4 regions of the Providencia sp. R33 genome follow, and region 1 is predicted to be linked to each of the others. Evidence: predicted binding sites of a transcription regulator. Region 1 holds the regulator's gene; each other region holds the start of a gene.
What was found. Region 1 encodes CRP, which controls carbon source genes, mostly activating them, when cyclic AMP is high. Its sites were predicted from a motif close to ATGTGANNNNNNTCACAT; they were not measured.

Region 2: the regulator CRP is predicted to act here: its motif matches at 1,388-1,405, upstream of J6836_RS04180 (PTS mannitol transporter subunit IICBA).
Region 3: the regulator CRP is predicted to act here: its motif matches at 2,546-2,563, upstream of adhE (bifunctional acetaldehyde-CoA/alcohol dehydrogenase).
Region 4: the regulator CRP is predicted to act here: its motif matches at 2,809-2,826, upstream of cdd (cytidine deaminase).

The regions. Positions count from the first base shown of each region.
Region 1 covers NZ_CP072453.1:4,083,106-4,087,465, reverse strand. Annotated here, with positions in the region: gene J6836_RS19165 (hydrolase) at 1-852, shown strand, start outside; gene J6836_RS19160 (YheU family protein) at 849-1,058, shown strand; gene J6836_RS19155 (phosphoribulokinase) at 1,117-1,983, shown strand; gene J6836_RS19150 (OsmC family protein) at 2,074-2,475, opposite strand; gene crp (cAMP-activated global transcriptional regulator CRP) at 2,832-3,464, shown strand; gene J6836_RS19140 (hypothetical protein) at 3,656-4,360, shown strand, end outside.
Region 2 covers NZ_CP072453.1:895,407-899,766, reverse strand. Annotated here, with positions in the region: gene J6836_RS04180 (PTS mannitol transporter subunit IICBA) at 1-1,267, opposite strand, end outside; gene J6836_RS04175 (SLC13 family permease) at 1,869-3,101, shown strand; gene J6836_RS04170 (cyclase family protein) at 3,163-3,900, opposite strand; gene J6836_RS04165 (MetQ/NlpA family ABC transporter substrate-binding protein) at 4,111-4,360, opposite strand, start outside.
Region 3 covers NZ_CP072453.1:1,326,505-1,330,864, reverse strand. Annotated here, with positions in the region: gene J6836_RS06200 (ABC transporter substrate-binding protein) at 1-1,149, opposite strand, end outside; gene J6836_RS06195 (YchE family NAAT transporter) at 1,651-2,295, opposite strand; gene adhE (bifunctional acetaldehyde-CoA/alcohol dehydrogenase) at 2,794-4,360, shown strand, end outside.
Region 4 covers NZ_CP072453.1:2,460,612-2,464,971, reverse strand. Annotated here, with positions in the region: gene J6836_RS11595 (hypothetical protein) at 1-692, shown strand, start outside; gene J6836_RS11590 (serine protease) at 659-1,603, shown strand; gene cdd (cytidine deaminase) at 1,866-2,753, opposite strand; gene J6836_RS11580 (CidB/LrgB family autolysis modulator) at 2,957-3,652, opposite strand; gene J6836_RS11575 (CidA/LrgA family protein) at 3,652-4,119, opposite strand.

The DNA.
Region 1 (4,360 bases):
ATCGATCTTGCTTGGAGCGAGAAACCTGAGCTCGCTGCACATAAGCCGCGTTTAGTCATTTTTCATGGCTTAGAAGGCAATTTTAAAAGCCCCTATGCCCACGGCATGTTAGAAAGCGCACAAAACCAAGGTTGGTTAGGTGTCATCATGCATTTTCGAGGTTGCAGCGGCGAACCCAATCGCCAACAACGCATCTATCATTCAGGTGAAACAACTGATGCGCGCTATTTTTTACGCTGGCTAAAACAAACCTTTGGTGATGCACCAACAGCGGCTGTGGGTTATTCCCTTGGTGGTAATATGTTAGCATGTTATCTCGCTGAAAGCGGTCAAAATGCCGATGTGGACGCTGGCGTGGTGGTCTCCGCACCATTAATGTTGGAAGCCTGTTCATTGCGTATGGAAAAAGGGATTTCTCAATTTTATCAGCGCTATTTACTCAATGGCTTAAAGCGTAATGCAACTCGTAAACTGGTTCGCTACCCTGGTTCATTACCATTAAATTTGTTACAGCTAAAACAACTAAAACGCATTCGTGAATTTGATGATGTTATCACCGCTCGTATTCATGGCTTTGATGATGCAACGGATTATTATCAAAAATGCAGTGCACTCCCTAAGCTTGCTTATATCACTAAGCCAACATTAATTATTCATGCCAAAGATGATCCCTTTATGGCACCTGAAGTGGTCCCTGATTTATCACATTTACCTAAAAATGTGGAATATCAAATGACTGAGCATGGTGGCCACGTGGGCTTTGTGAGTGGAACATTAAGAAAGCCCAAAATGTGGCTAGAAACCCGAATTCCACAATGGCTAACCCCTTATTTAAATAAGGAAAAAGAATGATTATTCCTTGGCGAGAGCTTGCGCCTGAAACACTGGAAAATCTGATTGAAAGCTATGTGTTACGCGAGGGCACCGACTACGGCGCCCAAGAAAAAAGCCTGCAAGATAAAGTGAACGATGTGAAACGGCAGTTAGTTTCTGGCGAAATTGTGCTAGTCTGGTCAGAATTGCATGAATCCGTTAATTTCATGCCTAAAGCCCGCTAACCCGCTTCGTTCGCTGTTTCTGAAATAGTGGCCATAAGCGCAACACAGGGAGTCCGCTATGTCCAAAAAACACCCGATTATTGCCATCACTGGTTCAAGCGGTGCCGGCACAACCTCAACTAGCCAAGCATTCCGTAAAATATTCCATCAATTAAATATCCAATCTGCCACGCTAGAAGGTGACAGCTTCCATCGTTATACTCGCCCTGAAATGGATATGGCGATCCGCAAAGCCAGAGAACAAGGCCGCCATATTAGTTATTTTGGCCCAGAAGCCAATGACTTTGCGCTACTTGAGCAAACACTGGTGGATTACGCCAAAACGGGCTGTGGGAAATCACGAAAATACCTACATACCTATGACGAAGCAGTTCCTTATGGTTTACAACCAGGTACATTCACCCCTTGGGAATCGTTACCCGAAAAAACGGATGTGCTGTTCTATGAGGGCTTACACGGTGGGATAGTGACACCTGAGCACAATGTCGCGCAACATGTTGATTTACTTGTCGGTGTTGTGCCTATCGTGAACTTAGAGTGGATACAAAAGCTCATCAGAGACACTACGGAGCGCGGGCACTCCCGAGAAGCGGTAATGGATTCAGTGGTACGTTCGATGGGTGACTACATTAACTACATTACACCACAATTTTCCCGTACTCATATTAACTTCCAACGCGTACCGACTGTGGATACCTCAAACCCATTTTCAGCGAAAGCCATTCCTTCACAAGATGAAAGCTTTATCGTTATTCGCTTTCGTGGGCTTGAACAGATCGATTTTCCCTACCTGCTATCAATGATATCAGGCTCTTTTATCTCTGCGATGAATACTATTGTGGTACCTGGAGGGAAATTAGGCTTAGCGATGGAATTAATTATGACACCAATAGTTGAAAAACTAATTAGTCAAAAACATAGCTAAATTGCTTTTTGATTATTAAACAAGATGCTTACCATTAATTAAGATAAGCATCTTTCAATTCAAATATATTAATAATAATTAAATTTATTTTTAATTTCTTATTTCAAAGCTGTGGGTCACTTCCACAGTTTTTTCTAACATCAACGCGACCGAACAATATTTTTCAGCCGAAAGTTGAACCGCACGTTCAACGGCTTTATCCGTTAATTCATTCCCTGTTACAATAAAATGCAAATGAATTTTAACGAAATAGCGTGGCGCTTCTTCGCGACGCTCGGAGGTTAATTTCACTTCACAGTCGGTAATGTCATTACGACCTTTTTGTAAGATGGATACCACGTCAATCGCGCTACAACCGCCCGCTGCCATTAACACCATCTCCATTGGGCTTGGTGCTTTATCGCCTGCGTTACCATCCATCATCACTTGGTGGCCTGACGCTGACTCACCTAAAAAAGAGAGTCCTTCTACCCATTTAACTCTTGCTTCCATTTTATTCCCCTTGAAATGAAATCGATTTAAAGGCTACATTGTTCCATAGATATAATGAATGTTATATCAGCTTTATTCTGCTGAAGCGATACAGGGAAGACTTTCTGTATTGAATATGCTACAAACAATACTTAGTTGATAGGATTAAGATCAAAACTCAACGTTGTATTTGATTATATTATAGTGTTGATATCAATTTGTTTACCCTAACCATGAAAAGCGATTGATGCAATGTTGCTCTTCCTATTATTTAGGGTATATAAGACAAATTAATATGCTAAGCTAGTGACTTTAAAGCCAGCCTTTCTGGTACGCTTTTTCCGGATGGCTGCAATAACATACAGAGGATAACGCTAATGGTTCTCGGCAAGCCACAAACAGACCCTACTCTTGAATGGTTTTTGTCACACTGCCATATTCATAAGTATCCATCCAAGAGCACACTGATCCATCAGGGTGAGAAAGCAGAAACCCTTTACTACATAGTTAAAGGTTCAGTGGCTGTTTTAATCAAAGATGAAGAAGGCAAAGAAATGATCCTCTCCTACCTGAATCAGGGGGATTTCATTGGTGAGCTTGGATTATTTGAAGAAGGGCAAGAACGTACTGCGTGGGTTAGAGCAAAAATCGCCTGCGAAGTTGCTGAAATTTCTTACAAAAAATTCCGTCAATTGATTCAGGTTAACCCTGATATCTTAATGCGCCTCTCTGCGCAAATGGCAAGCCGCCTACAAACCACGTCAGAAAAAGTGGGCAACCTCGCCTTCTTAGACGTGACAGGTCGTATTGCACAAACGTTACTGAATCTAGCCAAACAACCTGATGCCATGACGCATCCAGACGGGATGCAAATCAAAATCACCCGTCAGGAAATTGGCCAAATCGTTGGTTGTTCCCGTGAAACTGTCGGCCGTATTTTGAAAATGCTGGAAGATCAAAACTTAATCTCCGCGCATGGTAAAACCATTGTTGTTTACGGTACACGATAATTAACCTTTCGCCTCACTCCCTTGGTGGGGCGCACCTTTTTGAATAGCGTTATATCCTAAGTATAACGCTATTTCCCCAAAATACGGTTGTTTTATATATCATTTTTAATGAGTGTCGTTTCTTTATATTTTTCTGACTAATAATCAAACTAAGATAATGGGAGTTAACCATTATTAGGAGATTATTTGTTGTGAAATTAGATGTCAACGTCAATAAATTAGCCAGAATATCGAATAACACAAGTAATAAAAATATTGTTTTCCGAAGCCCGTCAATCATTGATAATTTAAGTATTATTAAGACATTCAATTCTGAGAATTATAAGAAAATAAACTTCGCGACTCTGACTTGTGAGTTTCAAGAAAGAGCACAACCCGAGCTAAATCGCCTCCCCTATTCACCACCTGTTGAAAAACTATTATTACCTTATACCTATCATGAAGATGATTTAATTTCCCCATCAAATATCGTTAAAAACAACATCACTATAAAAAATAATACGCCAATAAAAATTAAACTGGAATATACACCTATGAAAACCACCAACTCTAATGCTGAATTAATTAACATAGACCGAAAAAATTTTTTAATTAACGATTTTGGTATCAATAAAATAAAACAATTCTTTTATAATTCGATTGAAAAAGTACAATCAACAGGGAAGATTCAAGCTTTAGTAGTTAAAAACAAACTTAACCCTAGAAAGGAAGATTTATACAGCGTTAAGTTTTATAATAAAAATGAAATGACTGAAATACAAAAAACTAACAAACAAAATGCAGAAACAGTAAACGAAGAAAAAAACCCTCCTATATCATTTTCAGGTAAGGATAAAGAACAATTTAATCAAGCTAAGAACCTAAAAAATAGAATTCACGAGCTCGAAAAAGAGATA
Region 2 (4,360 bases), 1.6 Mb from region 1:
GAAGGTCATTGATAGCCATATTCCTGACATTAATATCAACCAACCCGGCATCACGAACTTTTTTCACTAACACACCGGCCCCCATTGCACTTGAGCCCATACCAGCATCGCAAGCAACAATAATATTGCGCACATTTGCAAGATTAACCGTTGAATTGTTATTCGTTGCTTCTTTGTTTGATGATTTAGATTGCGTTTTCATATCACGCATTTTTTTCGTCGCATTATCTAATTCATCATCATCACCCACGCGAGTTCTTTTCAATAAAATGGCAGAGACTAAGAAAGAAACCAAGGTTGCGCTTGTGACTGATAAAATAACGCCAACTAAAGATGACTTTGGTGTCATCAGCAAAACTGCAAAAATAGAACCAGGGGATGCAGGTGAAACTAAACCAGCATGAAATAGGTTCATCACAAACACACCTGTCATGCCACCAAGAATAACTGCAAGAATTAAACGCGGATTCATTAAAACATATGGAAAATAAATTTCGTGGATCCCACCAAAAAAGTGAATTATTGCCGCACCAGATGCTGACTGTTTAGCGTTCCCTTTTCCAAAAAACATATATGCCAGCAACACACCTAAACCTGGGCCTGGATTCGCTTCAATTAAGAAGAAAATAGAAGCGCCGGTTTCAGTGGCTTGCTGAATACCTAGTGGGGAGAAAATACCGTGGTTAATGGCATTATTCAGAAAGAGTATTTTTGCAGGCTCAACAAAAATTGAAGTAAGGGGCAGTAGATTATTTTCCACCATCACATTTACGCCAGCCGCCAACACTTTTGATAAGCCAGCAACGAGTGGACCAATAGCAAGGTAAGCGAGTATCGCCAAAAGCATACCAATAATGCCAGATGAAAAGTTATTCACGAGCATTTCAAAGCCTGTTTTAACTTTACCATCAATCCAGCGGTCAAAACGTTTAATCACAAAGCCACCTAATGGCCCTGCTATCATTGCGCCCATAAACATTGGCATGTCAGCACCAACAATCACCCCCATCGTTGTGATTGCCCCAACAATGCCCCCCCGCTCACCGCCAACAAGACGTCCGCCCGTATAACCAATAAGTAGTGGTAATAAGTAGGTGATCATTGGGCCAACAAGCTGTGCCAATGTTTCGTTTGGCCACCAGCCCGTAGGTATAAAGAGCGCGGTAATTAAGCCCCACGCAATGAAAGCACCGATATTAGGCATAACCATATTACTGAGGAAACGCCCAAAATTCTGTACCTTTAATTTGATATTTGATGTTACCATGATAGAACCCCGTGGTACGAGAACGATAAGGTTGTAACGTTATCGCCAAATAACGTTAGTGAATTTTTCGACACTTTCACTCTAACATGACCTTTGTCAGATGCGTACCACGCGGGCTTTATGTGATGAACATCACCCAAACACCCTATCCACCCCCTCATAAATATTGATCAGCTTCACAAATGTGCAGTGTAGCTTTACTACAAAGACGATTTTTTAAGCAAAACAAACAAAAAACATGACTTGAGTCACACTATAATTCTTGGCTTAATTTTCAAAATAGAGATATTGATCACGAATTATTTTCATATTCACGATTTTTTAGCTCTCTTAAAAGCTCAATCAGCCTTTTTACTATTGTTAGATTTAGTTTTGTAATTAATTTTCACTCACGGCTTATTTCAAAAAAGCGCAAATGAAATGGATATTGAGCTGTATATGTGAACTTAGAATTCATCTCATTTCGCATTTTTTGTCTTTTTGCGATGATTACGAATAGGGCTTACTGCAACTTATTATTATTAAACGAATATTTAACCTTGATTCAAAAGATTTTCACCGATAAATTATCCTTAAATTTATTGATTAAAATGTGAATACAATGACTTTAACCATTATTGTTTTTCTTTTGGTTTACGTTGCCATGGGCTTTGGTAAGTTACCCGGTTTTAAAGTAGACAGAACGGGAGCTGCTGTTATTGGCGCCTTAGCCATGATGGCTATCGGTAGTATTACCCCACCGCACGCTTGGAATGCCATTGATTATCGGACAATTGGCATGTTATTCGGTTTAATGGTGGTATCTGCATCGTTTGTTGTATCTGGCTTTTATAGCTGGACAGCGAACCGTGTTGCGATGTTAAAGGTTTCTCCTCCGGCACTTTTAGCGGTATTAATCGGTGTTGGCGGGATCCTTTCTGCTCTATTAACTAATGATGTCGTGGTTGTTGCCATGACACCACTGTTAGTTTCAATTAGTTTATCCCGTGGTTTAAACCCTATCCCATTTTTATTAGGCTTTTGTTTCGCAGCAAATAACGGTGCAGCTGGCTCATTAATTGGTAGCCCGCAGAATATGATTGCAGCTCAAGGACTCGACATCTCATTTGTGGGTTTATTAGAAGCCTCTGCAATCCCTGCTTTAATTTCGTTACCCATTACATGGCTAGTCCTAGTTTGGTTGTACCGCAACCGTTGGTACATTGCTAAGGACGAAATGCAAACTAAAGCACCAACAACTCAAGAAACATTAAATGTGTGGGAAACAACCAAGGCTGGGATTATTACATTTGCCGTTATTATCGCATTTATCATTAGCGATATTCCTAGAGAATTAATTGCCCTTACTGCCGCAGGGTTCTTATTAATGAATCGTTCAATTGCATCAAGCGATATGCTTAAATTAGTCGATGGGAATTTATTACTCTTAATTATGGGGTTGTTTGTCGTTAATGCCGCCTTTGCGTCAACAGGAATTCCCCAGCAGCTCCTCAATGATTTACGCGCTCATGGTGTCGATTTAAATAACCCACTGGCATTGTTTTTAGTCACTGGTGTGCTCAGCACAATCGTAGGGAATAACCCCTCAGTCATGCTACTCGTGCCATTTTTAACACCTGATGGAAATGCAGATTCCCTTGGTGCTGCATTAGTACTTGGCTCTGGTTTTTCAAGTAATTTATTAGTTTTTGGTAGCCTTGCAGGTATTATCGTCGTTGAACAAGCTGCGGCTTATGGTGTGAAAATATCGTTTAGTGAGTTTGCAAAATCGGGAGGCATTGTTGCTGCGTTATGCATGATGTTAGCGGCAATATGGGTAGTATTAGTCTTGTAGGAATAATTGCAGCTTATTACCAGCCATACTCGGTGGATGGCTGGTAATAAAATTTCAATCTTTAAGGCAGAATGGCAAATGAGCGCACAGGAAATCCACTCGCATTATTAGGTTTAGCCACAATATTAAAAATAACAGCTCCGCGAGTCGGTACTTTATCCAAGTTTGCCAGTAACTCCACTTGGTAAGTATCTTGTTCTAAAACGTAATACTCACCCAGTAAGGCATTATTTTTGCGAAAATCTTTCGCAGCATCAGTATCAAACGTTTCATGTCCAATCGCTTTAATACCACGCTCTTCAAATAAGAATTTTAATGCATCCATTCCCCAGCCAGGTATTTGGTTATTACCTTCTGCATCTTTATTGTCCATCAACTCTTGTGATGGCCAACGTTTGCTCCAATCTGTTCTTAACGCAACAAAACTGTCAGCTTCAATTTTGCCGTGCTTCCCTTCAAAAGCCAGTACATCATTAAGAGAAAATGCAAAGTTTGGATCTTGTTTCGCTCTTTCGGACTGATCAATAACGATTAAAGGCAAAACAAGCTCTTTTAGCTCTAACTCATGTAAAAAACGTTTGCCTTCAACAAAATGGCATGGTGCATCAATATGCGTACCATACTGCCCTGGGAAGGTAAATTGCTGAGCAAAGAAACCTTCAGGGTAACCAAATAAGGTTTTAAATTCCGCAGCATCAAACATAAAAAAATGTGGCGAGTCACCATCAAAACTATGTGTTAAATCAACCCATTTCTTATTCTTTATAACATTAAATGCTTCAATCAGTTCGTGGTTCATATTTTTCCCCTGTCAGGTTGATTTTGTTCTATCTTTTTATGAAGTTGTATTTTTTGTTGTATTACTTAACTATTTAATAGCAGCAAAAACATTATGTTGTCTAGGAATTTAATAAGAATAAATTTCATATTAATTTATAAGAAAGCCACTTATTAATTCAATAATAAGTGGCTAGGTAAGAACAAAAATATAAAAAATTAGACTAGGATTTTATTTAGGGTATTTATTCCAGCTTTCTGGCTCAATAAAACCATCATAAATGCGCTGGGAGCGAATATAATCTGCATATTCTTTGGACTCAAAGGCATCTTTTAAGTCTTTAGCCCATTGAGAATCAAGGTCTTTTTGCATAACAGTGACAATAACACGATGTTCTAACGGTGAGTTTTCAACAACCAACCCATCGGCAATACGTTGGCCTGCACTTGCGACATAATTCCCATTTACTACAACAAAATCA
Region 3 (4,360 bases), 2.0 Mb from region 1:
CGTGTTGTATAACAACGAAAATTGCAGAGGATTCTCTTTGGTATAACCCGCTTGTGCCAATAATTCTCTCGCCCGTTGATAACGCTGTTCAGCGGGTAAACTAGCCCACTGCGGAGCAACAAAATTTCCATTATTAATAAACGTTGGTGTAAAACCGTAAGCCACAGTTTGGCCTTGGTTGATGATTTTATTCGTAATAGTTTCTCTATCTAACCCTAATTTGATTGCTTCCCTGACTCGCGGGTCATTAAACGGTGGGCGTTTATTATTAATTTCATAATAAAAGGTACACAAATAAGGTCTTACATATAGCTCATTGGGCTTTTCTTGCTTCATTTTTTGATAAAGCGCAGGCGGAATAGCGGAATTGCTAATATCGGTTTCACCACTGCGATAGCGGTTGATATCACTGACTTCTGACGTAATAGCAAGGAATGTCGCTTGGTCTATCTGGCTCTGCGCGTTATTCCAATATAACGGGTTACGTTTTACCACAATGCGCTCGTTAACCACCCACTTATCAAGTAAATATGCCCCATTACCCACAAAGTTTTGTGGTTGAGTCCATTTATCACCATATTTTTCAATTGTTTGTTTATGTACAGGTTTCATAGCGGTATGGGATAACATATCGACAAGATAAGGCACAGGGTGGCTCAATGTGACTTGTAAATGGTGAGGATCTAAGGCTTTTACGCCAAGTTCATTGACAGGCTTTTTACCTGCCAGAATGTCATCCGCATTTAAAATATAGGCATTTTGCAGGTAACTTGAATAAGGTGAGCCAGTTGCTGGGTCCGCAAGCCGTTGCCAACTATAGACAAAATCTTCTGCCGTGACAGGGGTTCCATCACTCCATTTTGCATCTTCTCTGAGTGTAAAAACCCATGTAATGTAATTATCATTTACCCAGTTTTTTGCCACACCCGGTGTCACTTTCCCATCGACATCGGTATAAACTAGGCCTTCTAACAAATTTAAAATAATATTACTTTCAGGAACCCCTTCCACTTTGTGAGGGTCTAGGGAAGCCACTTCTGAACCATTGTTAATCACAATTGATTGTACAGGTTTAACGAGATTGGCACTCATTGATGATGCCGTAAGAAATAATGACAGTGCTCCCAACCCCATTGCCGTTCTTATCATTTTTTCCCTCATGATTAGCAACCTTCATAGTGATTAATTAAATTTTTTAGCTAGCCGAACATGGCTGAATGTATCCGTCACAAACAAATAATCAAAACAATTAATTAACATTTGTTAGTTAAAAATTTCATATCAATCTTAAAATAACTTTGCAAAATAAACATTAAAACCTTTAAATTCAACGTTATATCCACACTCTCGCTGTATAGTAAATTACAACTCCCTCTCACTCATCCAAACATATCATTAACAAACACCAATTAAAATAGTGAATAAATTTACGCAGCTCACAATTCCTTACTTTTTATCCCTGATATAGCAAAAAATGCGACATTAAATTACAGATAAGACTGTTTCTATTGCTGATTGTTTATTACAAAAAAGGGGAATTTACGACATATCCTGCTGTTGGATACTTTGAAGCTGTATTGGGAAGGAAGTAATTTATCTCAATGCCGCTGCCAGCAAAAATGCATAACAGCGGCATTGGAAAGAAATGGCTTAGAGTAAACCGGGGAAGAGTGCTTTCACACCAGTGACGATAAATTCGATGCCAAGGGACATCAGTAATAACCCCATGATCCGTGTGACAACGTTGATCCCTGTTTGCCCTAAATAACGCACTAATAACGAGGCTGAGCGAAACAATAACCAACAACAAAATGCAAAGAAAATACTGGTTAGAGCTAACCCCAAGAAATTCTGCCAACCGTGCCACCTTGAGGACCAAACAATACAAGAACTTATTGCCCCCGGTCCTGCCATCAGCGGTAATGCTAAGGGCACAACACCGATACTGTCACGAACAGCAGTTTCTGTTTTTTCTTGTTTATTCTGTTTATCTTCACCTATTTTCCCACTGATCATCGACATCGCAATGGTGACAATCAATATCCCCCCTGCAATACGGAACGAATCAATAGAAATCCCAAATAATTGTAAGATTGAATCGCCAATTAATAATGAGGTACATAAAATAATAGCAACGGAAGTATTCGCAATAGTATTGGTTTTATTCCTCCCTGCATTACTTTGATAGTTAGTCATACTGATAAACACAGGTAAAATCCCCACAGGGTTTACCAATGCAAACAAACCAATAAAAAACTTAATATAGCCCGATAAATCAAGTAATGCGGCGCTCACTCATTCATTTCCTTAAATAACTCTAGTTAGAGATTTATTGATGTCTTCGTTAATTTTATCACTGATGTAGCAAATTTTCTTGAGCAAAGCACTATTTTCTATCAATGTCTCTTTTTCCCCCATTTTTTGTTAGCTTTATTTTCAATTTCGACTTATTTAACTTACTTATGTGAATATTAATTAATACCGCGCCAACACTTTTTCAAACAGAACAAAAATAGTCATGCTGAAAGGTGTCAGCTTGCGATTTTCGTGATTTAGATCACTTTATTTAATTCCTGTTTTGTTAATCTATCCTTAACTGATAGACCGAGCTATTGATAAACTATTCATCAATAATTCACGTTTTAACAAGGTTTTTAAGCCAATAGGCGATGATGAGCTGCGTTATTATTAATATTATCTATACTTTCTTTTTTAGGCGGTCTTTTTTCAACCTATTTATAGATACATTGCTCATTGGCTTAAAAAGTTTAACATTTATCAGGAGTAATCTATATGTCCGTAACTAACGTTACCGAACTCAATGAACTCGTTGCTCGTGTCAAAAAAGCTCAACGCGAATTCGCTAGTTTTTCGCAAGAAAAAGTAGATGAAATATTCCGTGCTGCTGCCCTTGCTGCCGCTGATGCGCGTATCCCTCTAGCAAAACTCGCTGTAGAAGAGTCTGGAATGGGTATTATTGAAGATAAAGTGATCAAAAACCACTTTGCTTCAGAATATATCTATAATGCATATAAAGACGAAAAGACCTGCGGTGTACTTTCTGAAGACCCAACATTCGGCACAATTACAATCGCAGAACCTATTGGGATTATCTGCGGTATTGTCCCAACCACGAACCCAACATCAACAGCGATATTTAAATCCCTGATCAGCTTAAAAACCCGTAATGCCATTATCTTTTCTCCACATCCTCGTGCAAAAGTAGCAACTAACCGCGCAGCTGAAATTGTGCTTAATGCCGCTATCGCAGCAGGTGCACCAAAAGATATTATTGGTTGGATTGACTCACCATCCGTTGAGTTGTCCAACGCATTAATGCATCACCCTGATGTTAACCTGATCTTAGCGACAGGTGGCCCAGGCATGGTGAAAGCCGCATACAGCTCAGGTAAACCTGCTATTGGTGTCGGTGCGGGTAATACCCCTGTTGTTATTGATGAAACTGCAGATATTAAACGCGCTGTGGCCTCTATTTTAATGTCCAAAACCTTTGATAACGGCGTTATCTGTGCATCTGAGCAGTCTGTTGTTGTTGTTGATGAAATCTATAACCAAGTACGCGAACGTTTTGCAAATCATGGTGGTTACTTACTGCAAGGTAAAGAGCTCAAAGCTGTTCAAGATATCATATTGAAAAATGGTAACCTGAATGCGGCTATCGTCGGCCAACCTGCTTATAAAATCGCTGAAATGGCTGGCATCACTGTACCAGTGAATACAAAAATTTTAATTGGTGAAGTGAAACTGATTGATGAATCAGAACCTTTTGCCCATGAAAAATTGTCTCCACTGTTAGCGATGTACCGTGGCAAAAACTTTGAAGATGCGGTGTCAAAAGCGGAACAATTGGTTGAGATGGGCGGTATTGGTCATACATCTTGTTTATATACAGACCAAGATAACGAACATGAACGTGTGAATTATTTCGGCCAAAAAATGAAAACAGCTCGTATACTGATCAACACCCCTGCTTCTCAAGGCGGGATTGGTGACTTGTATAACTTTAAATTAGCCCCTTCTCTCACACTCGGCTGCGGTTCTTGGGGTGGTAACTCCATCTCTGAAAACGTTGGCCCTAAACATTTGATTAACACCAAAACTGTGGCGAAGAGAGCTGAAAATATGTTGTGGCATAAACTTCCAAATTCAATCTACTTCCGCCGTGGCTGTTTACCTATTGCCCTCGAAGAGATTGCAACTGACGGCGCAAAACGTGCATTTATCGTTACCGATGGCTACTTATTTAATAATGGCTATGTGGATGAAGTGGTTAATGTTCTCAAAAAACACCATATTGAAACTGATGTTTTCTTTGAAGTTGAAGCCGACCCAACGTTAA
Region 4 (4,360 bases), 1.6 Mb from region 1:
GTGCTATTAATGCAAACAATCGGCCCGGCTTTGTGTGTGGGAAGTTTAATCATACAATAGTTGAGGTGCCGAGTGACTATGTGTATAACTTTGCAGAATATGAAGGGTATAGCTATTTTGACTCAAGGTTTATTGAAAATAAAAAGGGGTGTGAGGCTAATTTTAGGGTGTTACCATTGAGGATGAGTTGGCCAGAAATGAAACCTGTTAATTATGATGAATATACAACAAAGAAAAAAACGATAAGAATCTCTATTGAAGCATTAAATGACAAGGTAAAGGGGTATCTAGAGCATAAACGTTATATATACCTTGACTGGGGAGAGGAAAAAATAAAAGGAGATGTTGTATATGATGAAAAGCTAGGATTATATTTTAGTGAAGTTAAATTAAAAAAACTAACTAAATATAGTGATTCGGAAAATGATAAGTTTGGCTATTATTGGAAAATAGATAATGATGAGATAACAGACTTTTTCAGATGTATTTGGGTTATCCCTAAGCAAAAGTACAGTAGATGTAATGGGGTTTTTCTTGTTCCTGAATATAAAATAAAAGTAGAGGTTAAGTTAAGTATAGAAGAGTTAATTATTTGGGGTGAAATGAAAAATACGACAATAAATTTTATCAACCAACACATAAAAAATAGGAGTAATATATGGAAAGAGAAACTCACAGGCAAGGGAATATGAAATTAAATAGACATGATATATCTATGGCTTCTAGAATATTGAATGTGACCAATAACCCAGAGATAATGTATACATATTTAGAGGCCAAAGGGGATCGCTATGCAGTATTGGCAAATAGTGTGGTAAAAGGGGACTCATTTTCAGGTGCTTTTGCATTAAATTACTTAGAAGAAGTAATGGAAGAAAATGAACTGGAAATTAATAGTAATAGTCTTAATAGAATAAGGATGGATATGGCTTATGGTTATATAGAAACACTCAAAAGTCGATTTAAAGATGGCGAAATAGAAATAAACGGAGATATAAACCATGAGGAAGCAATGGTATTTCATGAAAATGTTTTTAACAAACATGGATTGCCGGTGGAAGCGTGGACCTTACAACTTGTTTTTGATGTACTCCCTGATGAAGAAACGCGAGAAGTATATTGGCAAAAAGCATTAGAAGCGGTAGGGAATACAGAAAAAGAAGCTGAATTAAGTCTAGGTATCTTAAATACGATGGTTGATAGTATGTATGATGCACCTGCTAGTAAGCAGCCTCAAATACATCGTTGGCTTCGACGGATTGCGGATATAGACAACATTTATGACAGTGGAATTATTACTTTAAAAAATACTTATGATTTTTTTGACTCACCTAAAGTGTATGTAGATATGGATTACATTAAAGGGTTAACATATGAAACAGGTAACCCATTAATCGATAGGGGAACTAACAGATTTTCATTCTGGGATTTTCCATCTGGCGATAATAACCGATTTTCTGTACAAACTGATTGGCGAGGGCAAACTGAATTTGAACATAAAAACCCTCTTTCAGATTACTATCTTGAAAAACCTGATTATATGTTGCCTGAAACGGGTTTATTTGATTCACCATCGATTAATTATAATATTATGATCGTATGATTGATAATTTAAGAGATAGTATGTCATCAATGAATAATTCAATGAGCTCATTTGACGATAGATACTCAATGCCTTCAATGCCAAGTGTACCGGAGTTTAGTTATAGTGGTTATTCTTCTGGTGCATCTTTCAGTTTTAACTGAAATTTAAAATTGATAATAATAAAAGATAAATGTGTACTATGATCGCTTGCAACAATAAACGGTTATTGCTTTCTATTCATCTTATTAGCAATAACCGTTATTTTTAAATAAGTATAAAACTAATCCAAATAAACCAATTCCACTTGTCGGCAACCTAGTGCACTTAAGGTATTTTCAGTGGTACACCATTGTTTCACTATCGCATCTTGCTTTTCAACCAACTTAGCTTGTTCAATGGCATGGATATCTTTACCAGCAAGGTTAATCATAATTAACGCGGCTTGTAGTGGTGGTAAGCTTGGGTTGAATGCCGCATTTTCAGCGTAGCGCCCTGTAAACAGTGAACCATCTTTGAGCTGCACAGCAATACCTGAATGGGATTGACTATAAGGTGCATGGGATTGATTAGCAGCCTCAATAGCGGCACTTAACAGCCTGTCACGGCTTTGGTTGTTATAACCATGCTGAACAGAATCAAGCAATAGTGTCGTAATGTTTAAATCGGCTGGGCCAAATGAATCAGGTAAATAATGGTGTAGTACCGCTGGCTCACGACCCGGTAAATGCACCATAATTTTACCACCTTCGCGTAATTCATTCATAAATTGTCGGCAATGGCCACATGGGGTGTAATTCACGGTGATCGACGTAATTTGCTTTTCGCCTTTCATCCACGAATGGGTGATCGCACATTGCTCCGCGTGGATCACTTGCCCCATCGAAACATGGCTAAACTCCATATTGGCGCCGAAATATAAATTACCACTAGCGCCGCAAGCGATTGCACCAACGTGGAAATGGGAGATTGGTGTAACGGCATAGGCCGCTGCAAAAGGGAGTAGTGAGAATGCTAATTCTGAGTCGCTAACACCGCTTTGCGCTTTAATGTGTTGTACTTGCTCAGCCGTTAGCATTCCGGCGAAATCGGATTTATCAATGATAGGTCTAAGTACAGACTGTAGCTTCTCTGGAAGCTCGGCCCAAGCGGCCTTAAATCTTGAATGCATGAGTTACCCTCCCTATTTAATTGCTTTCATTCTATTCAATAAAGCACATAATGAAATGTGATTTAAATCACTAATTCAAATGAAACATATGAAACAAATTCTTTAATTGAGAGATATATCTCATGTTTTTAGTGTTCAATGATAAGTAAGAGAATATCGTTTTCCCTTACTCATCATATTAACGGGGTGTGTAACTAATAAGATTAGCTAAAAAGATGCAAAATGACAGGAAATATAAATGGAGCACTTAATGAGGTGATCACCCCACAGGTCATCAATGCGAGTGAACTATAAGCCCCCTCAATGTAATTAACTTCAGCGCAACGTGCGGTACCTAATGCGTGGGAAGCCGTTCCCATCGCAAGCCCGCGAGACGCATGGGTGCGAACACGTAGGGCATCAAATAAACTGTGCCCGAACATTGCGCCTAAAATACCCACAAACAGCACGCAAGCAGCGCTAATTGCGGGGATCCCACCAATTGAATCAGCAACCGCCATCGCTATGGGTGTCGTGACTGATTTCGGCAATACGGAGGCGGCGATATCTGGCGTTGCCCCGAGCCAAAATGCAATCGCCGCACCGCTAAACATCGCGACGATACTACCCGCAAAGCAGATACTAAATAGGGATTTCCATTGGGCACGAATTTGGTGCATTTGCTCGTAAAGAGGGAAAGCTAATGCCACAACGGCAGGTTGCAGTAAATCATTCAGGATTTTACTGCCCGCAAAATAATGCTCATAAGAGGTATTAGTGATAACCAATATGGTAATAAGCACCGCAATGGTAATTAATAATGGGTTTAATATTGGCAGTTTAAATTTTACTGACAGTTTGCGAGCAAGATAAAACACCACAATTGTCAGCGGTAATGACCACCAAATGTGCGTTAACATTATTCGTTCCCCTTAGTTTTATCATTATTAATTACCGAAGAAATTGGCTCTTCAGGGGGAAGGGGAACTTCATCAGGTTTAGCGCCGATGACAGGGCGTTCTTTGTGAATATAGTTGGAACTGATAGCGACTACTATCATGACTATTAAGGTGCTGACCATACAAGAAACCACAATCGGGATCAGTTGCTGGCTCAATAAGTCATAGTAATTCATGATCCCCACACCGATAGGCACAAACAGAATGGTCATATTTTTCAATAAAATACTGCATCCGGGTTGCGCCCAATGAGCAGGGATAATTTGCAGTGCCAGTAGTGCAAACAGAATGAGCATACCGACAATACTGCCGGGAATGGCAAAAGGAAGTAGGGTAGAGATAAGGTTTCCGACAATCAGGCAGAGGTAAAGTATTGCGAAAGCGCGCAAATACTGCCATCCCGTTATCAGCACCTGTTTAAATGACATGAGATCCGTCCTGTAGCTTGACATCTATTCATCATACAATTAACTAAAGGAATGTGCTATAGATCACAAGAAAATATCTTAACATTCTGAGATGGAAAACTGAAATACACAGACTGCCAATGTACTCACGAAGGCAAAGTTTTAAGCTAATATCTTTGAGGTATATTATATTAAATATTTATTACGTATATCACAGTTATTATTTTTTATTTTAAAAGTAGTTGAACTATAGTGTTTAACC